Regions from separate parts of the Oleidesulfovibrio alaskensis DSM 16109 genome, predicted to be linked through region 2. Evidence: predicted binding sites of a transcription regulator. Region 2 holds the regulator's gene; the other holds the start of a gene.
What was found. Region 2 encodes HrcA, which represses chaperone genes, less so after heat shock. Its sites were predicted from a motif close to TGTTAGCACTCNNNNNNNNNGAGTGCTAACA; they were not measured.
Positions count from the first base shown of each region.

Region 1: a site for HrcA is predicted at 5,174-5,204, ahead of groES (co-chaperone GroES). Genes of this name have one in related genera too.

Region 1 covers NZ_AXWQ01000004.1:447,684-459,562, reverse strand. Annotated here, with positions in the region: gene H586_RS0102400 (DEAD/DEAH box helicase) at 1-67, shown strand, start outside; gene H586_RS0102395 (YajQ family cyclic di-GMP-binding protein) at 157-648, shown strand; gene H586_RS0102390 (hypothetical protein) at 753-1,157, opposite strand; gene H586_RS0102385 (ATP-binding cassette domain-containing protein) at 1,311-3,248, shown strand; gene H586_RS0102380 (Na+/H+ antiporter NhaC family protein) at 3,550-4,875, shown strand; gene groES (co-chaperone GroES) at 5,245-5,532, shown strand; gene groL (chaperonin GroEL) at 5,581-7,227, shown strand; gene H586_RS0102360 (HAD family hydrolase) at 7,817-8,332, shown strand; gene H586_RS0102355 (hypothetical protein) at 8,430-8,702, opposite strand; SAM riboswitch class I at 8,887-8,994, opposite strand; gene murJ (murein biosynthesis integral membrane protein MurJ) at 9,315-10,904, shown strand; gene H586_RS0102340 (NAD(P)/FAD-dependent oxidoreductase) at 11,368-11,879, shown strand, end outside.
Region 2 covers NZ_AXWQ01000006.1:35,387-47,265, reverse strand. Annotated here, with positions in the region: gene gatA (Asp-tRNA(Asn)/Glu-tRNA(Gln) amidotransferase subunit GatA) at 1-112, opposite strand, end outside; gene gatC (Asp-tRNA(Asn)/Glu-tRNA(Gln) amidotransferase subunit GatC) at 161-445, opposite strand; gene H586_RS18225 (ABC transporter substrate-binding protein) at 518-2,599, opposite strand; gene dnaK (molecular chaperone DnaK) at 2,687-4,600, opposite strand; gene H586_RS0105200 (nuclear transport factor 2 family protein) at 4,870-5,256, opposite strand; gene grpE (nucleotide exchange factor GrpE) at 5,565-6,149, opposite strand; gene hrcA (heat-inducible transcriptional repressor HrcA) at 6,259-7,323, opposite strand; gene H586_RS0105185 (peroxiredoxin) at 7,464-7,955, opposite strand; gene H586_RS0105180 (AsmA family protein) at 8,010-10,187, opposite strand; gene H586_RS0105175 (PilZ domain-containing protein) at 10,291-10,983, opposite strand; gene H586_RS0105170 (cobyric acid synthase) at 11,174-11,879, shown strand, end outside.

The DNA of each region.
Region 1 (11,879 bases), on a different contig from region 2:
ACCGGGGCAGTATGTGATGAAACCCCAGCCGCCGGTGATTATCCGCAAAAGACGCGGTGGTGCCTGAACCGGCGCCGGAAGCACAATCAACAGTAAAAAAAGAACAACGCCGCGGCCTGACAGGAACGCGGCGCATCAGCATAAGGGAGGAACGCCATGCCGTCTTTTGACGTGGTAAGCAAGGTTGACCTGCAGGAAGTGGACAACGTGGTCAACAACGTGAAGAAGGAAGTGGACACGCGCTACGATTTCCGCGGGTCCAATACGGAACTGAGCTTTGACAAGGGCGGGGCGTCCATCAGCATTCTTGCTTCGGATGACATGAAGATGCGTGCCGTGCAGGAAATGCTGCTGGCAAACTGTGTGCGCCGCAAAGTCGATCCCAAGTTTCTGGATTTCGGCAAGGTTGAGGCAGCCTCAAAGGGCATGGTCAAACGCAGTGTTGCTGTAAAGGACGGTATTTCCAAAGAAACCGCCCAGAAGATAGTAAAGAAAATCAAGGCAAGCAAACTGAAGGTGCAGGCCGCCATTCAGGATGATCAGGTGCGTGTGACCGGTAAAAAAATAGACGATCTGCAGGATGTGATACAGCTGCTGCGCGATGACGATTTCGGAGTGCCTCTCCAGTTTATCAACATGCGTTCATAGCACTGCACATGCTGCATCCGCGCCGGTGCGGAGGCAAGGTAAGGCGATAAACGGCGCGGCCGGCTGTGTATGCAGGGGCCGCGCCGTTTTTGGCTGCTGCCGTCTCAGTAGCGGATATCACGTACTTCGTCGGCGTAGCGTTCAAGATCGTTTTTGTCGCCTTCCTTGTGGTGTTCCGGATACAGCAGTGCAGACATGTAAAAAATGGAGCCGATGCGCAGCGCGTTGGAAGCACTCTGGGCAAAACGTTCCAGCCGTTCCCGTACGGCTCCGGCGACGGAGTCGGGCAGGGCCGCCACGCGGGCTTCCGCCAGAGCGGGCAGTTCGCTGAGCACTGTGGTTTTTTCGGCCAGCAGCCTGCGATACTCCTGCTGATCGTTTTTTTCGTGCAGCGCGTGTTCCGCTTGTTGCTCCAGCCGGCGTATCTGCCGAGCCGTATCTTCAAGAAAAGTCGACAGGGCGTCTACGGGATGCCGCGGGCGCGTTGATCCGTTATCGCTGGTGTTCATGGCGTCCTTCCTCTGGTTGATGGGTTCACGGAGTAATCGTAATCGTTCGCCGCATGTGCGGCAAGCGTTAGCAACGCTGCACAGGCAGGTGCGCTTGCCCCGGAGGGCCGCACGCGCTACAACCTGCCCGCGCATGCCGCGCAAGGAGATAGTATGGCGCTTATCAGCGTACGCGATGTTTCATTGAATCTTTACGGCCCGCAACTGCTCGAACAGGTGACTGTGCAGATAGAGCAGGGCGAACGGGTTTGCCTTATGGGGCGCAACGGACAGGGCAAGTCCACCTTTCTCAAGCTGCTTGCCGGTGTGATGCAGCCTGACTCGGGGCAGATCGTGCGCGGACAGGGGGTGCGTACGGCCTTTCTGGCACAGGACGTGCCGCAGGATATCACGGGCGATGTCTATTCCGTGGTATGCGGGGGGCTGGGCGAAGAAGGCAGGGCGCTGGCCGCATTTCACGGGGCCATGCGCCAGACCGGAACCGCGGACGACGACGGCATGGTTTCTGCCGCTCAGGCCGCGGTGGATGCTGCCTCCGGCTGGGAGCGGCATGGCGACATCATGAGCGCGCTCAACCACCTTCAGCTTGATCCGTATGCCGATTTTTCGTGTCTTTCTGGCGGGATGAAACGCCGTGCCATGCTGGCACGCGCACTGGTCAGCGATCCGGACCTGCTGCTGCTGGACGAACCCACAAACCATCTGGACATCAGTTCCATAGCATGGCTTGAAGATTTTCTGCTGCGCAGGGCCAGAGCGCTTGTGTTTGTGACACACGACAGGGCCTTTCTGCGCAGGGTGGCAAAACGCATCATCGAGCTGGACAGGGGCCGCATGGCCGACTGGAGCTGTGATTATGACACCTTTCTGGAGCGCAAACAGGCCCAGCTGGAAATAGAGGAAAAGGAATGGGCCAACTTTGATAAAAAGCTGGCGCAGGAAGAAGTGTGGATCCGGCAGGGCATAAAGGCCCGGCGTACCAGAAACATGGGGCGTGTACGCGCACTGCAGGCCATGCGGGACGAGCGGAGAAAGCGCCGCGAGCGGCAGGGCACCGTGACCATGCAGATGCAGGAGGCTGAACGCAGCGGCAAGCTGGTTATCGAGGCTGACGGCATATCCTACACCTGGCCCGACGCTCCGGCAGGCACGGCGCCGGTCATCCGCGATGCCTCGGTGCTGGTTACCAGAGGCGACAAAGTGGGCATCATCGGCCCCAACGGAGCGGGTAAGACAACGCTGCTGCGGCTGCTGCTGGGCGATCTGAAGCCGGACTGCGGCAGCATCCGGCACGGCACCAGACTGGAAATCGCCTATTTTGACCAGCTGCGCAATGTTCTGGATGATGAGGCCAGCGTACGCGAAAGCGTGGCAGGCGGTAACGACACCCTGGAGATCAACGGCGTGCGCAAGCACGTTGTGGGGTATCTGAAAGAATTTCTTTTTGAACCGGAGCGGACCATGCTGCCGGTAAAAGTGCTTTCGGGTGGCGAGCGCAACAGGTTGCTGCTGGCAAGATTGTTTGCGCGTCCTTCCAACCTGCTGGTGATGGACGAACCCACCAACGATCTGGACATGGAAACGCTGGAGCTGCTGGAGGAACTGCTGGGTGAATATTCGGGTACCGTGCTCATCGTCAGCCACGACAGAGCTTTTCTGAACAATGTGGTGACCTCTACGCTGGCATTCGAGGGCGGCGGGTGCGTGAATGAATATGTGGGCGGCTACGATGACTGGCTGCGGCAGCGCCCGCAGCCGGTGCAGGAAGAAAAGCCTGCAGCCTCCCGACAGTCCAGAACGGAGCGGCAGCAGGAAAAACCGCGCAAGCTGACGTTTAATGAACAGCGCGAACTGAAACAGCTGGAAGAAGAACTGCAGGAACTGCCGCTCCGCATGGAAGCGCTGGAAAAAGAGCAGGCGGCGGCGGAAGCCGAACTGTCAGACCCTGCATTGTATACCGGCAATCCAGAGCGCTTTGCCGTGCTTTCCGCAAGGCTGCCCGCCATTGAAGAAGAACTCATGGAACTGCTGACCCGCTGGGAAGAGGCGGAACAGCGTGCCGCCGACCTGCGCGGCATGCCCGGTCAGTAACGGTTCTGCTGCGCGGGCGGCACGGGCAGGAGCATAGTTCTGACATCCACCCGTGCGCGCATGCGCCATGACGCATTGCCATTGCTTTTGTATCAAAAAATCACCTGTGGCCGTTCCGGTGTTCCGGAGCGGCTTTTTCATTGACAGGGGGGCAGTGCTCATATATCAGTTTATCAACTTAGTTTGATATAGTGATTCACGGCGTGTGTCATCATCGTGCCAGCGCTCCGGTTGCGCCGACCGGCGAGCAGCAGTGAAGGGGCTGCCGCGCTGCCATTCCTGAACGGGGGAGGATACCACCTTGAACAGTAAACCGTCTTTTTCGGCCCTGCTGCCGCTTGTGTTTTTTCTTGCGCTGTTTATCGGCACCGGTGCCGTGCTGACGGCCAACGGCACGAAAATGGCTTTTTACCAGCTGTCCGCCGCCGTAGCCATACTGCCTGCCATCGCCTTCAGCCTGCTGCTGGGCAAACTGCGCGGCGGCCAGCGTCTGGACAAGCAGCTCGGGGTTTTCATCAGCGGCGTGGGTGACGGCAACATCATAACCATGTGCCTCATCTATCTGCTTGCCGGTGCCTTTGCTTCGGTGGCCACGGCCATCGGCGGCGTCAGTTCCACGGTCAATCTCGGGCTTGATCTTGTGCCGCCGGCCTTTGTGCTGCCCGGCCTGTTTCTTATCGGGGCTTTTGTCTCCACTGCCATGGGCACATCCATGGGCACCATAGCCGCCATTGCCCCTATTGCCGTGGGCGTGGGCGAACAGACAACCATCGGCCTGCCGCTGCTTATGGGCGCTGTGCTGGGCGGCGCCATGTTCGGCGACAACCTTTCCATGATTTCTGATACCACCATCGCCGCCACGCGTACGCAGGGCTGCGAGATGAAAGATAAATTCCGTGTAAACCTGTACATAGCCCTGCCCGCGGCCGTGCTGGCAGTGGCCGGATTCGCCCTGCTGGGTGCCGACGGCGCGGTGACTGTTTCCGGTGATTACAGCGTTATCAAAGCGCTTCCCTATATGGTTATTCTGGGCATGGCCGTGGCCGGGGTAAACGTCTTTGTGGTGCTGGCGTGCGGCATCGTGTTTACGGGCGCTGTGGGGCTGCTGACAATGCCGGAATATTCGCTGATAGGATTTTCGCAGGACATTTTTAACGGCTTCAAGGGAATGCAGGAAATCATGGTTCTTTCCATGCTGATCGGCGGTCTGGGCGAACTGATCAGAGTACAGGGCGGTATCAAGTGGCTGCTGGGCCGTATAGATGCGCTTACTGCACGCTCGCGCAGCGACAATCAGGCCCGTACCGGCGAGTTGAGCATTGCGGGGCTTGTCTCGGTGGCGGATGCCTGCACGGCAAACAACACCGTGGCCATCATTCTTTCCGGCGGTCTGGCAAAAGAGATTGCCGACAAGAACGGCATAGACCCCCGCCGCAGCGCAAGCATACTTGATATTTTCTCCTGTGTTTTTCAGGGAATCATGCCGTACGCGGCGCAGGTGCTGCTTGCCGGTTCCATAGCGGGCATATCGCCGCTGGAAGTTGTCGGCGGTAACTACTACTGCTTTATTCTTGCCGTTGTGGGGCTGCTGGCCATCATGACGGGCAGGCCCCGGATTAAATCTTAATATCAGGAATTGTTCCTGAATATGTATGTGCCACCCCCCGCCGGGGGTGGCATTTTTTTATGGAAAATATAAAAAAATAATTTTGAAAAACAGAGTGTTAACATCTTTGAGGGGCTGTGCCCGCAAAAAAAATGCAATTTACCCCTTTTCAAACCGGAAACGGGGATTATTATCCCTGCAGCTAAGCACCGCTGCATGTTGCGGTAATTGGAATAACATGCGGTGCTTCATCCGCGGCTGCCCGGCCGCTTTTTAACGTGTCTGCCCCCGCAGGTGCGTGGGTGAATGTGCTGCTTTCCTTTGGCACTCGCGTGAAGAGAGTGCTAAAAAAGGGCAAAAAGAGTTAAATAATCTGGAGGTTAGGAGAGTATGAACCTGAAGCCTTTGAACGATCGTGTGCTGGTTAAGCGCCTTGAGTCCGAAGAAAAGACCGCAGGCGGCCTGTACATTCCCGACACCGCGAAGGAAAAGCCTTCCCGTGGTGAAGTGATCGCAGTCGGCCCCGGCAAGACCGCAGACGACGGCAAGGTAATTGCCATGACCGTGAAGACCGGCGACGTGGTGCTGTTCAACAAGTACGCAGGCACCGAAGTGAAGCTGGACGGCGTTGACCATCTGGTCATGCGTGAAGACGACATTCTGGCTATCATTCAGTAACTGACTTTCCCACTGACTTAGTCCTATCCTTTCAGGAGGAGAAGAAATATGGCTTCCAAAGAAATCGTTTTTGATACCAAGGCCCGTGAAAGACTGGCCCGCGGCGTGGACAAACTGGCCAACGCTGTCAAGGTGACCCTCGGCCCCAAAGGCCGTAACGTTGTCATCGAAAAGTCCTTCGGCGCACCCGTCATCACCAAGGACGGTGTTTCCGTAGCCAAGGAAATCGAGCTGGAAGACAAGTTCGAAAACATGGGCGCTCAGATGGTTAAGGAAGTTGCTTCCAAAACCTCCGACATCGCCGGTGACGGCACCACCACTGCAACCATTCTGGCTCAGGCCATCTACAAAGAAGGCGTAAAGCTGGTGGCCGCAGGCCGTAACCCCATGGCCATCAAGCGTGGCGTGGACAAGGCCGTTGAAGCTCTGGTGAAGGAACTGGGCAACCTTGCAAAGCCCACCCGCGACCAGAAGGAAATTGCTCAGGTCGGCACCATTTCCGCCAACTCCGACACCACCATCGGCAACATCATTGCCGAAGCCATGAGCAAAGTGGGCAAGGAAGGCGTTATCACCGTTGAAGAAGCCAAAGGCCTCGAAACCACTCTCGAAGTCGTGGAAGGCATGCAGTTCGACCGCGGCTACCTGTCCCCCTACTTCGTGACCGATCCTGAAAAGATGGTCTGCGAAATGGACGAGCCTCTGATTCTCATCAACGAGAAGAAGATTTCCAGCATGAAAGACATGCTGCCCGTGCTTGAGCAGGTTGCCAAGATGAACCGTCCGCTCGTGATCATCGCTGAAGATGTGGACGGCGAAGCTCTGGCCACTCTGGTTGTGAACAAGCTGCGCGGCACCCTGCAGGTTGTGGCCGTCAAGGCTCCCGGCTTCGGCGAACGCCGCAAGGCCATGCTCGAAGACATCGCCACCCTTACCGGCGGCCGTGTGATCTCCGAAGAAATGGGCATCAAGCTTGAAAACGCCACCGTTGCCGATCTGGGTAACGCAAAGCGCATCGTGGTGGACAAAGAAAACACCACCATCGTTGACGGCGCCGGTGAAAGCGAAGCCATCAAGGCCCGCGTGAAAATGATCCGCGCTCAGATCGAAGAAACTTCCTCCGATTACGATCGTGAAAAGCTGCAGGAACGTCTGGCAAAGATCGTCGGCGGTGTTGCCGTGATCAATGTGGGCGCAGCTACCGAAACCGAAATGAAGGAAAAGAAAGACCGCGTGGAAGACGCTCTGAACGCTACCCGCGCTGCAGTGGAAGAAGGCATCGTCCCCGGTGGCGGTACCGCTCTGGTCCGTTGCTGCAAGGTGCTGGACGACGTGAAGCCCGCTGATGACGACGAAGCAGCAGGTGTCACCATCATCCGCCGCGCAATCGAAGAGCCCCTGCGTCAGATTGCTGCCAACGCCGGTTTCGAAGGCTCCATCATCTGCGAAAAGGTGAAGGAAGGCAAAGACGCTTTCGGCTTTAACGCTGCCACCGGTGAGTTCGAAGACCTCATCGCCGCCGGCGTTATCGACCCCAAAAAGGTAAGCCGTATCGCTCTGCAGAACGCCGCTTCCGTTGCTTCTCTGCTGCTCACCACCGAGTGCGCCATTGCAGAAAAGCCCAAAGAAGACGCTCCCGCTGCTCCCGCCATGGGCGGCATGGGCGGCATGGGCGGTATGGGCGGCATGTACTAGTCGCTACGACTGGTCGCACCAACCGAACCTTCAGGGCCGGAGTTTACTCCGGCCCTTTTTTTGCGTTCACTGTGCGCTTTTGTTGTTTCTGCTGCCTGACTTTCTTACCTGTCGTCCTGTCTGCCCGCGCCCGCGGCATGCCCTGCCACCACCTGAAAGTCAGTGCCGGTGTGCGCTGCCCGTATGCTGCAATGCAGCGGCCAGATCATGGGGGGTAATCGTGGGGGGGAATCGTGGGGTGTACTCGTGGGCGTACTCATGGGGTGCCACGCGGGTATCGACCCTGTGCGGATTTTCAGGGGCGTGCCGGGGCGGGGCTTCTGTCCTGTTTCGCTCAGGCAGCCAGAACCGTCAGTGCAGTCAGGGCATTATGGGCAGTCGGTGCATTCCGGGCAGACGTGACGATGGTGATCTTCTGATGCGGCTATCTGAAGGGCAGGGGGCGGCTGCCGCCGCATCTTCACGCCCATGCTTTCCGTTATGGTATGCCGGAGCCCCCGCTGTGCCGTGTCCTGCCGTGCAGACATCATGACTGCCGCAGGCTTGACGCGATGCCCCGACGCGGGCACTGAAAGCCGAGGAGGCGACAATGCATAAACGAGCGCTGCTGTTTGACTGGGGCGGTACGCTGATGGAGAGCATGCCGTGGTATTTGGGCAGGGAGAAAGGGTGGTCCGGCGTGCCTGCCACACCGCATGCCCGTGAAGTGGTCATGAGTCTGGCACCGTGCTGGACAACGGGGCTTGCTTCCAATGCCGCGGAATCGGAAGAACATGAGGTGCGGGCTTCTCTGGACACCATGGGACTGGGGCAGGTGCTGGACAGAATCTACACCTATCGCTTTATCGGCCGCCCCAAGCCGCAGGCCGGATTCTGGAGTCATGTGCTGCGCGACCTGAAGCTGGATGCCGGCTGCGTGGTGATGGTGGGCGATGACTATATGGCGGATATCTGGGGGGCCAACCAGCTGGGCATACGCGGAGTATGGTTTAACCGGCGTACTGAAGAGCGCAGGGAGGCGGAGTTGGTGAGAACGATGCACGATTTCCGCGAACTGCCTGCGTTGCTGGCAGATATGGGCTTTGACAGTCCGGAGTGCGTCTGAAACCGTTGTGCGGGGATGTTTTTCGGGAGTATGGACAAGGGCCGGCAGCACCTTCCTGCCGGCCCTTCGCCTTTGGCGTATGTACAGCGCTCTTGTGCTAGACGATTCTGCCGAAAGAATGAATGATGTTCTTGCGATACGCACGCGAGCGCCAGACAGCTTCTGCACCGTTTTCTGCAATTTCCCGATGAAGGATGGTACGCAGGGCGGCTTTCTGTTCTTCCGAAAGGCGCAGCAGGGTCATGTCTCCCAGCAGTTCCAGAGGGTCGGAATATGTGCGGGGCATCTGTTCGGCGCAGTTATCGTGGTACAAAAAGTATACAACACCCTGCGCGTTGCTGCCTGAAGCCTGTCCGAGATAATCCTTCATGTGTTTTCTCCTGCTGTGTCCGCTCCGGCGCGGACCACGGGAAGCATTGCTTCCGGATTTTAGCATCATTGTTTTTTGTGTGGGCGTGCAAACTCCGTAAATCCACCCACTGCCGAGCAAAGGCTCTGCATAAAAAAACCTCTCACAATGGTGAGAGGCAGAACGGTACCGGTCGCAGCTGTCGACCTCATGGCACCGCGGCATCTCACCGTGGCTGGCTTTGGCACCTTGCCTTGCGGGCAGGTTGCCGGACGGTCATCGGGCCAGACCCCTCTCGTCCTCTTCATGAGTTGTCTTTTTTTTTCAAAAGTGAATAAAAAAGTCAAGCACTAAATCCGGAAAAGCTGATTTTTGTGTAAAGAGTAGTAGTTGTGATAAGAAACACTGCCGCAAAGAGAGCGTTACTTTATATAGTTGTGTAACCAGTCGGCATGTTGTGACAATGTCGTCCGGCACCTGTCTGCGGCTTTGCCGCGTTCATGACACGGTGCCGCAACGGAACAATCACGTGGCAGTGCGCTTGCGGTACGTGGCGGGGTGCGGCATAACCGCTGCGGGCGGGCCGTGTTGTTCCCCCTAATAAGCATTGTCAGCATAAGGCGCAGCAAACGCATGAGTATATTATCAGGCAGACAGCGGATGGGGCTGGCCGCGGCCATTATGGCCGGCAGCATTTTTCTTTCACGGTTCATGGGACTTATACGCGATAAAGTTATTTCCTATTTTCATGGCGCCAGTCTGGAGTCGGATATCTACTTCGCATCGTTTGTGGTTCCGGATTTTCTTAACTACCTGCTGGCCGGCGGGTATTTTTCCATCACGCTTATTCCGCTGCTGGCAGCCCGTTTTGAGCATGACGAGCAGGACGGCTGGCGTTTTTTTTCGGCTGTCACCGGCTGGATAACGCTTTTTGCCGCGTTGCTTACGGGGGTGGCGTGGCTGGCCGCCCCGTGGCTTGCGGCGCTGGCCGCACCGGGTTTTGATGCGGAGTCTGCACGGCGGCTGGCATATTTTCTGCGCATTATACTGCCCGCTCAGGTTTTTTTTCTGGCAGGCAGCTGTTTTACCGCCATGCTCTACATGCGGCGGCAGTTTGCTGTTCCTGCGCTTACCCCGCTGGTGTATAATGCCTGTATAATTCTAGGCGGGCTTGCAGGCATCCGCTCGGGTATGGAAGGATTCTGCTGGGGGGTGCTTGCCGGTGCCGCGCTGGGCAGTTTTGCCCTGCCCGTATGGGCTGTACGGGCAGGCGGATTGCGTCTGTATGCCGTGCTGCGCCATGGCAGCGTGCTGCGGTTTGCCCTGCTGGCACTGCCTTTGATGATAGGGCAGTCCGTGGTGGTTCTGGACGAGCAGTTTGTCCGTATTTTCGGCTCGATGGCCGGAGAGGGTGCCGTAAGTCTGCTTAACTACGCGCGGCGCATAATGCTGGTTCCGGTGGGGGTTGTGGCGCAGGCAGCAGGCGTTGCCTCGTATCCTTTTCTGGCCAGTCTGGCCGCCGGTGGTGATGAAGCACGTTTTTCGCAGACACTTTCGGCTGCGCTGCGTAATACGCTGCTTGTCATTCTGCCGGTTACAGCGTGGATGATTATAGCCGCGGAACCGACCATGCGACTGATTTTTCAGCAGGGCAGCTTTACTGCCGCACAGACGCAGGCTTCGGCGCCTTTGCTGATGGTCATGCTGGCCGCCGTGCCGCTGTGGGGTATTCAGCAGGTGGTGGGCAGGGCTTTTTATGCCCGGCAGGACACGGTGACACCCGCTGTGACCGGTACACTGGCCACAGCATGCGGTCTGCCGCTGTACTGGCTGCTGGCCCGCTGGGACGGCCCGCTGGGCGGGGCTGTGGGGGTGGCACTTGCCGGAGGGTTGTCTGTGGGGTTGTACACGCTGGCTTTGAGCACGGTATGGATGCGCAGGAACGGCTGTGCCGCGTTCGCCGGACTGGGGCAGACGGCTCTGCGCACCGGTGCCGCGTGCGTGCCGGCCTGCGCCGCAGGCTGGTGTGCCATGATATACGGCCCTGTGGTGTTGCCGTGGGCACAGTCTTTGTCCGGCAGCCCCCTGCTGGAGGCGTTTGTGCGGCTGATTTTCAGCGGGCTGGCCTTTGGGGCGGTTTTTCTGGGGGTAGCGCGTTTTGTGGCGCCGGAAGCATTGCAGATGGTGACCGGCATTTTGCGCAGGGTGCTGCGCCGCGCCTGAACGCGCCACTTTCGGCCTGCCCGGCAACTTTTATTCCGGCAATCTGTTCAGGCCGCGTGTTTGCGGGCTGCATACCTTGGCGCAGAGTGTCAGGGGGCCAGAGTGTCATGGTGCAAATTGTCAGGGGCCGGCTGATACAGGCCGGAGATGTCGCGCGCGGGACGATTCGCCCGCGGCGCAATCCTCTGCGGCGGGGCGCAGGCTTTGACTCTGCGGCTGCATATGTATATAGGGTGCCTCCCGTTTGACCCGTCGCGGGATTACGGTTGCGCGCCGAGGTGCGCAACCGCTGCACAGCCGGCAATGCAGACGGTCCGGCAGCTTTCCGTTACAAAAACGGATCAGTACCTGTGTCATATAATCCGGTATGCCGGTCATGTGCTTTCAGAATGCCTTTCCGGTGGCGTCACATTCCGCAGTGCACCGGTGGCTTCCATGTTTTTTTCAGCGGCAGGAATACAATATGAAATCAGCTTTTTTTGAAGTGTCCCTCGATCCGGATCTGGTTCATGTACAAGGCGCTCTGCGCGCCGCGGCATTGAAAAAGGCAGGTCTGCCTGATGATGCAGCGGTCATGATCCGTGTGCGCCGTCGTTCGGTGGATGCCCGTCCGCGCCGCCCGCGGTTTACCTTTCAGGTCGAGGTGGGCACAGATCTGCCTGATGCTGCGGCGGAGGTTTTTTGTCCCGCCCCGCCGGGCGCAAAACGCGTTATTGTGGTGGGGGCCGGTCCTGCCGGATATTTTGCCGCACTTTCGCTGCTGGAGCATGGCATAAAGCCTGTGGTGCTTGAACGCGGCAAGGATGTGAATGCCCGCCGCAAGGATTTGAAAAAGATCTACACCGAAGGGTTGATTGATCCTCATTCCAACTACTGCTTCGGCGAGGGGGGGGCGGGCACCTATTCGGACGGCAAGCTGTACACCCGGGCCACCAAACGGGGCAATGTGGCCCGCGTGCTGGATCTGCTGGTGCA
Region 2 (11,879 bases):
CGGTAGCTTCGATGCGGTCTATGCATGCTCTGACGGCCTCTTCGGCTGTCAGTGTGCCCTGTGCCAGCGCGGCGGCGGTTTCAGTAAGTGTCTGTGCGTATATCTGGGCCATGAATGGTCATCCTTGGGTATGATTCTGGATTACGGTCTGCTGAAGGAATTAAACAATGCGCGGCACGATGAAGAAGGTGCCGTCTTCTTCGGGGGCATTGGCCAGCACCTGTTCGCGTGAACAGTGCCGCTGCACCTCGTCTTCCCTGTATACCGTGGCATGCTGCACAGGGCTGTACAGCGGGGCTACCCCGTCTGTGTCCACTTCGTTCAGGGTGTCCATATATTCCAGAATCTGGGCGAACTGTCCGGCGAACAGTTCTTTCTTGTCTTCGTCCAGCTGCAGGCGGGCAAGACCGGCAATGGCCGCCACCTGTTCCTTTGAAATGCTCATGCGTCGTATCTCCTGCCGGTGCGGGCGGGCGGCAGGGCCGCCCGTCTTTGCCGGTGCGTGTCTGTCATAACGTTAGTTGCCGGCTTTTTGCTGGCGCAGTATTTCAAGCCGCTGATTGTGCCGTTCGCGGACCCGCTTGAGCCTGCTGGCAAAAGCGTCTTTGTCCAGCGGCACGGCGCCGTCAGCGGAAGGCTGAAACAGAAACAGTTTCTGCGAAGCGTGCCCGCCGGCATCCCACCGGATGGGGGCCATGCTGAAATCCATCATCTGCGCTTCGGCGATGCGGGCGTTGACCGTGGCGGCGTCTGCCGTATCTTTCAGGCCGAGGCGCGCCCCGAAGCGGACAAAATCATACCCGAGTCCCGACCAGAAATCAGGAGTACCTGTGCCTGCCTCCTGCATGCCTTCGGCAAGCTGGCGCGCGGCGGGGCTTTCCAGATGGGGGTTCCACGCATCGGGAAAGACGGCAAGCCCGAGATTGCGCACATCGACGTTGTTTTTGGCCGCCAGAGTGCGTCCCCACAGGCTTGACCCCAGCAGCACCAGCCGGTCTTCCTGATAAAAGAAAAAGTAGGGAATCAGCACTTCGGTTGCTTTCCAGCCGTCGGGCAGAAACACGGCCTGAAAGGGGGTGTCGGGCGGCAGAGCGTCCTTTGCGCCGGCCGCACCAAGGAATCTGCGGACAGATTCGCCCCATGAGGTGACATCCGCCGGGTTGTATGATGCATGATGCAGACCTACACCCTGCGTTGCAGCCTGCTGCGAGAAAAGATCACGCATTCTCCTGCCGAAGGCTTCTTCCGGCACCATGACTCCCATGGAGTCGATGCCCAGTCCGCTTACGGCGAACTGCAGCAGCGCGTCTGTCTGGTCTGTGGCGGCAGGAAAAAAGCGCCATGCCTGTGTGCCTTCGACTCCCTGATCCAGAGAGGCCAGAAATGTGAAGAACACGTGGTTGCCGGTCAGTCCCTGCCGCTGCGCTGTCTGGAATATATCGGACCGCAGCGGGCCGCCGACCAGTGTGTATCCTGCGGGCAGCTGCTTCAGTTCCTTTTCCCAGCCGGTGGCGTCGGTATTGATGATGCGCAGGCTCAGGTTCATGCCGTCCTGTGCCATCTGCCATTGTGCGGTGCCGGCACCGCGGGCCACCTTCCAGCCGATGCCGCTGTAAGGACCTGTCAGCGGCAGACACAGGGCTATGCCCTGTTCCGGCCTGCCGTATTGCTGTTCCAGCGGCGCCAGTATGCTGTCTGCCAGTCCTTCGGAAGCAAGCTTTGCATGTGCGCGCAGATAAGCCAGCGACTGCCAGGCCTGCGGCCATGTGGCCGTGTCGGCTGCCAGTCTGCGGGCCTGCTCCAGTGCTATGACCGCATAGGGGAAGCGCGGGGTGTTGTCTGCCGTCAGTGTGTCGGAAAGCTGCTTCAGCGCAGCCGCATCGGCGCGGCCGAGGTCGGCGAAAAGACGCTTTTCCAGTTCCGCGCGCACTGCATTGTCGGGCGCTTGCAGCCAGATACCTTCCAGCTGCACTGCGGCGTCCTGTGCGGCTTCATCGCGGATGAGCAGCCGGGCCAGAGTCAGGGCGGCGTCGATGCGCAGCGTCCACGGAGCGGCAGCGTCTCCGGCAACGGCTGCCGCGGTTTCCTGAGCCTGTGCGCTGTCTTTCATGTGGTGCACGGCCGCGCGCCATGCCTGCCGCCAGGGCTGCATGGTCCGGGCGTCTTCTCCCTGCAGCCGTGCCGCGGCACGCCACTGTTCCAGCGCATCCAGCGCCAGATGGGCATGATTGTTGGCAGCTGCGCTCAGCGCAAAGAGTTCAAGCACGCGCAGGCGTTCTTTAAGTGTCAGGGTGTCGCTGTCCAGTAGACTTTTGGTCAGGCGCTCGCTGCGTGCGTAGTCGCCGCCGCTGTAAGCCTGTGCAGCGTCGGAAAGCAGATCATCAGCCACCGGAACTGTTGTCTGTTCGGGCGGGGTAAGAACCTTTTTTGAAACACAGCCGGATGAAAAGGCGATCATGGCCGCCATCAGCATGGCGGCGACAAAGGCGGACCGGCGGAAGAATGGGGTATGGCGCATCGGAGTAGCTGTCCGTAAGGTTTCTGCCGGCAGCGGAGTCCGGCTTTCAGAATAAAAAGAGGCCTGGATGATATCGGTCATGAAAAAGGCCTGACCCGCGGAAATGCGGATCAGGCCAAGCTAATCATGTTCCGGCCGGAATGCAAGGCCGGAGCGCGTCACCCCGCGCTAGTTCTTTACTTCGGTGTAGTCGGCATCCACCACATCTTCGTCCTGAGATGCCTTTGCTCCGGCGTCACCGGCTCCGGCTTCTGCGCCTGCGGCACCCTGAGCACCGGCCTGCTGCTGTGCATACAGCTTTTCAGCCAGCTTGTGCGATGCCTGCGAAAGCTCGTCGGTAGCCTTTTTAATGGCGTCCACATCGCTGCCTTCCATGGCGGTCTTCAGCGCTGCGGTTTTGTCTTCGATTTCCTTTTTCAGGTCGGCTTCCAGCTTGTCACCAAGGTCGCTCAGCGACTTTTCGGTGGTGTAGATAAGCGAGTCGGCCTGATTGCGGGCTTCGATGAGTTCTTTCTTCTTTTTGTCTTCATCGGCATGCGCTTCCGCTTCTTTGACCAGATTCTGGATTTCGTCTTCGGAAAGACCGGAAGAAGCAGTGATACGGATGGACTGCTCTTTGCCGGTGCCGAGGTCTTTGGCGGAAACGTTTACAATACCGTTGGCGTCAATGTCGAAGCTGACTTCAATCTGGGGCATACCGCGCGGTGCGGCGGGAATGCCGGTCAGTTCAAAGCGGCCCAGAGTCATGTTGTCGGACGCCATGGGACGTTCACCCTGCATCACATGGATGGACACCGAAGGCTGGTTGTCCGCGGCGGTGGTGAATGTCTGGCTCTTCTTGGTCGGAATGGTGGTGTTGCGCTCGATAAGGCGCGTGAACACTCCGCCCAGAGTTTCGATACCCAGCGAAAGCGGGGTCACGTCGAGCAGCAGCACGTCCTTGACGTCACCTGCCAGAATGCCGCCCTGAATGGCTGCACCCATGGAGACAACTTCATCGGGGTTCATGGAACGGTTGGGTTCCTTGCCGAAGAAGTCAGCAACTTTTTTCTGCACCAGCGGCATACGGGTCATACCGCCCACCAGAACCACTTCGTCCACTTCAGAAGCGGAAAGACCGGCATCGGACAGTGCTTTGCGGCAGGGTTCGATGGTGCGTTCCACCAGATCTTCCACCAGCTTTTCCAGCTTTGCGCGCGAAAGCTTGATCATCAGGTGCTTGGGACCGGTCTGGTCGGCAGTGATGAACGGCAGGTTGATTTCCGTTTCCATGGAGGTGGAAAGGTCTTTTTTGGCTTTTTCTGCTGCTTCCTTCAGACGCTGCAGAGCCATGCGGTCGCGGGAAAGATCTATGCCGTTTTCGCGGCGGAATTCTTCCACAAGGTAGTTGATGACACGCTGGTCGAAGTCTTCGCCGCCGAGAAAGGTGTCGCCGTTGGTGGCGCGCACTTCAACCACGTTGTCGCCCACTTCCAGAATGGAAATGTCGAAAGTGCCGCCGCCGAGGTCGAATACGGCGATTTTTTCGTTGGCTTTTTTGTCAAAACCATATGCCAGCGAAGCAGCCGTGGGTTCGTTGATGATACGTTTGACATCAAGACCGGCTATGCGGCCTGCGTCCTTGGTGGACTGGCGCTGCGAGTCGTTGAAGTAAGCGGGCACGGTGATGACGGCTTCGGTCACGGTTTCGCCCAGATAGGCTTCCGCGTCGGCTTTCAGCTTTGCCAGCACCATGGCGGAAACTTCGGCGGGGCTGTACTTGCGGCCTTCGATTTCAACATAGGCGTCGCCGTTGGGACCTGCCACGATCTGGTAGGGGGAATGTTCCTTCCAGCGGGCCACTTCGGGGGCGTCGGCCTTGCGGCCCATCAGACGCTTGATGGCAAAAACCGTGCGTTCGGGGTTGGTCACGGCCTGACGTTTTGCAATGTCACCCACAAGGCGTTCCTTGTCGGTAAAGCCCACCACGGAAGGTGTGGTGCGTCCGCCTTCGGGGTTGGTGATGCACTTGGGGTCCTTGCCTTCCATGATGTAGACACAGGAGTTGGTGGTCCCAAGGTCGATACCAATAATCTTGCCCATTATACTAATCCTCCTCAAGAGATCGATATTGAATCTGCCGGCTCTGCGGCGGTGAATTTTTCGTTTCGAGGGAAAATTAAGACTGTTTTTCAGACGGGCAAGGGGCGGGATGCTTTTTTTTTGCACAAAAGCGGGATGTTGACGTGTTTTTGGCGGAATATATGCCGTGTATACGGCATGTTGAGGAAATGCCGCTTTTTGTTTCGCAAACAGGGCCTGCCCTAACATGCCGGTATTGCAGGGCCTGCACGGTATGCCGCGGCTGCCCGCTAAGAAGGAAAGGAAAAGTGCGTCTGCAGCAGCAGCCAGTTGCCGTCATAGCACTTGAGTACTGCGGACAGGCGCAGGGCCACATGCACCTCTTCCTGTCCGAGGGCGAACAGCGCACGGCAGGCGGCCACCACCCAGCCGGTGTCGCCTTCTGTTCCGGCATGGTGCCATACTATGTCTATTTCCGCCCTGTCGAATGACAGAAAGTCGGTGGCCAGCCCTTGGCGCATGGCATCGGGGCCCACGTAGTTCTGTTCTCTGTCGGTGCCGATGGCGGCAATGGCCTGAGAAGGGGCATAGCACGCGACCACGTCTTCCACGTGCCGTGCGGTGTACGCGGCGATAAAGCTGTGTATGCGGTCCAGCGGTGCGGTAGCTGCGTTCATGGCGACCTCCGGATGAGAGCTTTTTATCAGCCATACGCTGTTTGTGCGAATTATGCCAGCCCGACGCAGGCTGCGGGCCGGAAGTCTGCCGGAACCTGTCCGCTGCGGTGTATGGCGGAAAGAGCTGTGGTGCGGGACGGGGGGCGTATGGCGGCAGCGCAGCGGATATGGCGCGGCCCAGTGCCGCGGAAGCTGAAAACCGGCAGCCGGAATAAAGCGCGGCCTGCGGTGCGTCAGTGCGCACCGCAGGCCGCGGTGTTGAAACTGTATGAGTCTTTGCGGGAAGTGACCGGACGGAACAGCGCTGATCAGGCGCTGACAGTGACTTTGGCGGGGCGCAGCAGGCGCTCCTTGAGGCGGTATCCACGCTGCATGACGGCGATGATGGTGCCTGATTCCGTGCCGGGAGCCTCTTCCTTGCTTACGGCCTCGTGCAGAGCGGGGTCAAAGGGCTGGCCTTTTTCGCCCACGGGCTGCAGGCCGTGACCTGCCAGCGCGTCCAGAAAGAGCTTGCGGGTCATTTCCACACCCACTGCCATGTTTTTGCAGGCGGGGTCGGATGAACCGTACTGCAGGGCAAGGTCAAGGTGGTCAAGAGTGGGCAGCAGGTCGGAAAGCACTTTTTCCGCGGCATATTTCAGATGTTCTTCACGTTCGCGTTCCAGCCGTTTTTTCACGTTTTCCAGCTCGGCCAGTGCACGCAGGCGGATGTCTTCGGCCTTCTGGTGTTCGTCACATGCCGGACAGACTCGTTCCCTGCACAGGGCTGCCACTTCTTCGCCGGTCAGCGCGTCAACGGCGCCCTGTGCCGCCTCCTGCTCCGCACCGCGGGCGGCTTCGGCAGCCAGTTCTTCGTTTTCTGCAGGTATGTCACGGGTTTCGTCGTTCGCCATTTTTGAAGAATCTCCTTTATATTCAAAACATCGGCATAGCCGTCATGATGCGCGTACAGAACGCCCCCGCCGGAGCGGGCACGTTTCAGAACAGCAGGGTAGCTGCGGCTCAGTCCGAATGTTCGGTGCCGAACCTGTCCTGCAACAATGTAGTAAGGGTCTTTGAGATACAGTCAACCACCGGCAGTACCTGCCGGTAGTTCATGCGCAGCGGACCCAGCACGCTGACAACCCCTGCGGGAGAGGCCTGCTGCAGTCCCCCGTACGGGGCGGAAACCACGCTGCACCCCAGAGGCGCGGTGCCTTCGTTTTCGTCTTCCTGCCCGAAGCTGACCGTCACCGAATCGCTCAGTATGGCTTTGTCCAGCAGTTCCAGAATGCTGTTGCGTTCTTCAAGCAGCGCCAGCATGTCGCGTATGCGGGTATGGTCTGTAAATTCCGCCTGATCAAGCATGTTCAGCGTACCGTTGACAAAGACCTCGCGGTCGTCATCCATATGCTCGAAAGCCAGCCGGGCCAGCCCGAGAGCGCGGAAATACAGCGCTTCAAGATGCGCTTCCGCCGCCTGCAGTTCGCGCGCCACACGCACCCGTGCCTGAGACAGCGTAAGCCCTTTACAGTATTCATTCAGGTAGTTGCCGTAGCGTACCAGTTCGTCCTGCGTTACCGGTGTTTCCACGCTCAGCACATGATTGCGCACCAGCCCGCCTTCCAGTACCAGTACGGTGAGCACCAGCGTGTCACTGATTTTAACAAAATCAATGGTATGCCAGCGCACTTCGTCTCTGCTGGGGGCCAGCACAACGGCCACCTGACGTGAGTGTGCCGAAAGCATGCGCGAAGCCTCGCGCAGCATGTCGGATATTTCCAGTCCGTGGGTTGTCAGTTCGTTGAGAATGGCTGAACGCTCGTCGCGGGAAAGGGGCCGCGTTTTGAGCAGTGCGTCAAGATACAGCCGGAACCCGCGCGCTGTGGGAATGCGTCCCGCCGAGGCATGCGGCTGCGAAAGATACCCCTTGTCAGTCAGTTCGGCCATGGTATTGCGCATGCTGGCGGCGGAAAGCCGCAGGCCGGAGCGTCTGGCCACGGAAACAGACCCCACTGGGGCGGCCGTGGCGATGTAGCGCTCTATGATGGTGGCCAGAATTTCGGCCTCTCTGTGTGCCAGATTCATGCGTTTCTCCCGTGGAGCAGGGCCATGGATGACAGGCCGGCAGCGCCGTCCGCATCATGCAGACAGCCCGGAAGGTTGTCTTATGACTGCCTGAAGCGGTAACAACGGGGGAGCCACCTGTCAAGGCGGATAACCGCAACCTATGAATCCGCAAGGAGTTCCAGTGCGTCCAGTACTGCGGCGGCATGACCGTCCACGGTTACGGGCGACCATACGCGGCGCAGTATGCCTGCCGGGTCGATGAGAAATGTGGACCGCACAATGCCCGGCGATTCTTTGCCGTAGCTCTTTTTCATGCGGTAAACACCGTATGCAGAGGCCGCATCTTTTTCCTTGTCGGACAGCAGCGTAACGGCAAGTTCCTGTTTCTGCGCAAAATTACACAGCGATTTCAACGAATCAGGACTGACACCGGCCACGGTGCAGCCCAGCGCCTCAAACCGCGGCAGCAGATCAGTGAAGTCTTTGCCTTCGCGCGTGCAGCCGGGGGTGTTTGCCCGCGGGTAAAAATACAGCACAAGCCACCTGCCGTTGAAAGACTGCAGGGTATGCGTGGTTCCGTCCTTGTCTGCCAGTGCGAAATCGGGGGCGGGCGAACCTTCTGCCGGCATGCCGGCCGGTGTGACGGACATGGGTGTTCTCCTTGTTTGTCCGCCGCGATGTAAAAGACCGCGCGGCGGTGTCTGCTACCTGGAAGCGGGTCTGCCGAACATCTGCCGCAGCAGACCGCCCACATCTTCCAGCGTTTCAATTCCGGTATCGGCCGGTTTTTTCAGCAGGTTGCCGACACCTTTTAAAATGTTTCCGGTAAATCCGGCCACATCAAGCCCGTATGACGGCGCTGCAAGCGGCCCTGTGATGCTGACGGGAATAACGGGCAGCCCTGTTACATGCAGTCGGGCCTGATAGTTCACGGTGCCCGACGGCAGATCGGCCCAGCCCGCCCCCGTGCCGCTCAGGTCGTAGGAGGTGAGTTTCATGTCATTGTTTGTCACCCTGCCGGAAACAATGTCAAATGTGCCGGTCAGGCTGTCGAAACGCTGCTGTCTGGCGGCCTTGTCCAGACGTTTGACCTGACTTTCCTGCCGCAGGTGGGACGAGGCTTCCGCGGGAACTATCTGTACGCCGTGTACAACCCCTTCGGTGAGTGACACCGATCCGTTGCCGGACAGCGACGGCGCAAGGGCAGCCCACTGCAGGCTTTTTCCCTGAACGTTCATTCTGGTCTGCAGTATGCCTGAAAGCAGCTTTCTGCCCGCCAGCACGGTCACGGGTTGTTCCACCTGCAGACCGGAAACGTGCAGTGCGCCGCGCACAACCGGCAGGGCGGCGGTGGTGTCGGCACCGGCGCTCAGGGTCACGCGTCCGCCGTAAGCTGCCATGTCCAGCGGGTCGATGCGCAGTACGCCGTCAGCGGCGAGGGCACGGGCAGTCAGGCCGGTCACTTCCAGCCCGCGGGCCTGCAGTGTGCCTATACTCACGTTGCCGTCCAGCCGGAGCCTGCGCAGCCGTTCGCGAGATGCGGCGTCAGCGCCGGTGGTGTTTGTTCCGCCGGCTTGCGGCGCAACAGACTGTGCAGCGGGTGCAGTGCCGGGCATGGTGCTCTGCCGCCGGTCAGCTTTGCCGGACGCGGGCTTGCCGGACGCCGACTTGCCGGTCTGCTGCGGCTCGGCGTTTTTCATGCTCTGTTCCTGCGGCAGGTACATGTCCAGATTCACCTTGTCTGCGGCCAGCGCAAACCGGATATCAGGGGACACTCCCGGCACCAGCGTGGCATTGCCGGAAAAGGCGGTCTTGTCGAGACGCCCCGTCAGCCTGTGCACGGTCAGCCTGTCGGCTGCTGCGGTCAGATTGATATCTGCCTGCAGTGCAAGGGCTGTATCGTCCGGCAGTTGCAGCGGCATGCCCAGCTGTTCCAGCGTGCGGCGCAGGGGCGATTCCGCATGGATCGATGCCTGCACCGCATTGCGCATCAGGTCGGCCGAAATCGTGCCTGTGAGCGTCGAGTCCATGGTGCTGATGCGCAGACCGTTTGCCGTGACAGTCATGTCCGGCATGTTGAAGCGCAGATCGCCCGCGGCTTCCAGAGTGGCCCTGCCGGAAGGGACCGACGGCCCCGAAGCCGTGATGCGCAGGCTGGTGTCGGCTGCGGTTACGGTTTCCAGCGTTTCGCCCAGCTCCAGACGGGTGGTCAGCGAGGCCGTGCCCTGCATGTCAGGGCTGGTCAGCAGCCAGTTTCCTTCAAGGCTGATGTCCGATGTCCTGCCGGGGGCGATAGCGGTGGTGGTAAGTGATATGCCGGTGGCGGCCGCCGCAAGACCGGTCTGCATGTCAGTGTATTGTACCGAGGCATCGCGCACCTGTACCGACTGCACGCTGAACGCGGCCAGACCGGCTCCCGCAGCGGCCTGAGACGCGCCGGATGGTGCAGTGTCTGTTCCGGCGGGGGGCAGAGCATTGCCGGCCGGTGAAAACAGCCAGTTGGGCGCACCCTTGACATTGCGCATGAGGTGGACCGAAACACCCGACAGCACCACTCTGTCTATGTGCAGTTCTTTGTGCAGCAGAGGGCGCAGCCGGGCATGCAGCTGCAGGTCTTCGGCCCTGAGAAAGGCGTCTTCGCCGAAGCCGGCGGGATTGCCCAGCAGCAGCGGGCCGGTGCTGATGCCTATCCACGGAAAGAGTGACAGTTCCAGCGTGCCGGTGAGCACCAGAGTGCGGCCCGTGGCTTTCTGCACTTCGCGTGTGATGAGACTTTTGTAATCATTGGGGTCGAATGTGGCCACAAATATACCGGCGGCACCCGCCAGCAGGGCAAATAGAACCAGTATGATGACGGACACCGTGCGCAGGGGGCTTTTCATGACGCGGCCTCGTATATGCAGCTTGAAATATTATCATAAACAGAAGAAACGGCCGCAGTATACGTGATGGAAAGCAGGGCGGCAAGGCGTTGCGGAGCCGGTGCTACTGACCGTGGGGGGCCGGGTCTTCTGCCTGCTGGGCAAAGCTGTTCTGCAGGCCGGCAATCTGGTTGTCGGTAAGTGACAGAAATTCAAGCCCCACGCCGGGGATTTTGCACCCCTTGCCCCAGCGCTGTACCTGACACACCTTTGCCACCACCGGTGTTTTGTCCTCCAGATCGACAAACTGTATCCACACCTGCGTATCCGGTTGCCATACCGCCACGGAAAAAACAAAGCAGCCCAGAACAGAAATGTTCATGGTGCATGTTTTTACCGTGGTCTGCGGAGTAAACAGGGCAGACGTGGACATGAGGATGTTGAAATGGACGTCGAGGCGTGCATCGCGCCGGATGGTGCGCGGGGAAAAGTTTTTGCAACGCGTTTCTATAAACCGGCGCACGTTTTCATGCGGGTCACCTTCCTGTCCCAGAATGATGATGCCTGTCTGCTTGTCCGGACGGGCGTGCAGACAGGGGTACAGGCTCAGAATATTCTGCAGTTCGTTGCGGCCTTTGCCCGCCATGCGCAGCAGTGTGGGCATGTCGATCAGTACGCCGTTGAACGGTTTTTCACGCAGCGCTTCCAGCGCCGCCTGCGAATCGTGCACCTCGTGCGCTTCCACGCGGAGCGTTTGCAGTACGGCCCTGTAGGGGGCTGCTTCCTCGGTATCTTTGGCCAGAATAAGAATGCGCATGGTAGTATCCTGTTATCTTTTATGCTGCACGGAAATGCGCCATTGTCAATAATAAGCTGCAGCCGCCGCATGCACCGGCAGCCGGAAACGCTGGCAAGCCTCGTGGAAATGCTGTATCTGCCTTCGGATGAGCACCTTGGCGCAAAAAACGTTTTCCGTTTCTGTCTCACGCAGCCGCACTCCGGCGCTGATGATTCAGGGCACCTGCTCCAATGCAGGTAAAAGTATCCTTACTGCGGCCCTGTGCCGTATTCTGCTGCAGGACGGTCTGTCTGTGGCGCCTTTCAAGTCGCAGAACATGGCACTCAATTCATTTGTGACCCCCGACGGTTTTGAGATCGGGCGCGCTCAGGCCGTTCAGGCGGCGGCGTGCCGGCTGGAACCTGACGTGCGCATGAATCCGGTGCTGCTCAAACCCAGTTCCGATACGGGGTCTCAGGTCATTGTCATGGGCAGGCCGGTGGGCAACATGCGGGTGCGCGAATATATGGCCTATAAACCGCAGGCTTTTGCCCGGGCCTGCGCTGCATATGATTCGCTGGCGGACGAACATGACGTGATGGTGCTGGAAGGGGCCGGCAGCCCCGCCGAAATCAACCTGAAGCAGCACGACATAGTGAACATGGCCATGGCACGCCATGCACAGGCCCGGGTGCTGATTGCCGGTGACATCGACCGCGGCGGAGTCTTTGCCGCGCTGGTGGGCACATGGGAACTGCTGGACCCTTGGGAACGCGATCTTGTGGCCGGTTTTGTGCTGAACATGTTCCGCGGTGACGCCTCGCTGCTCGAATCCGCTCTGACATATGTGACGGAACGCACCGGCTGCCCGTTTTACGGTGTGGTGCCGTATGTTTCCGGTCTGGGACTGCCCGAAGAGGATTCCGTTTCCTTCA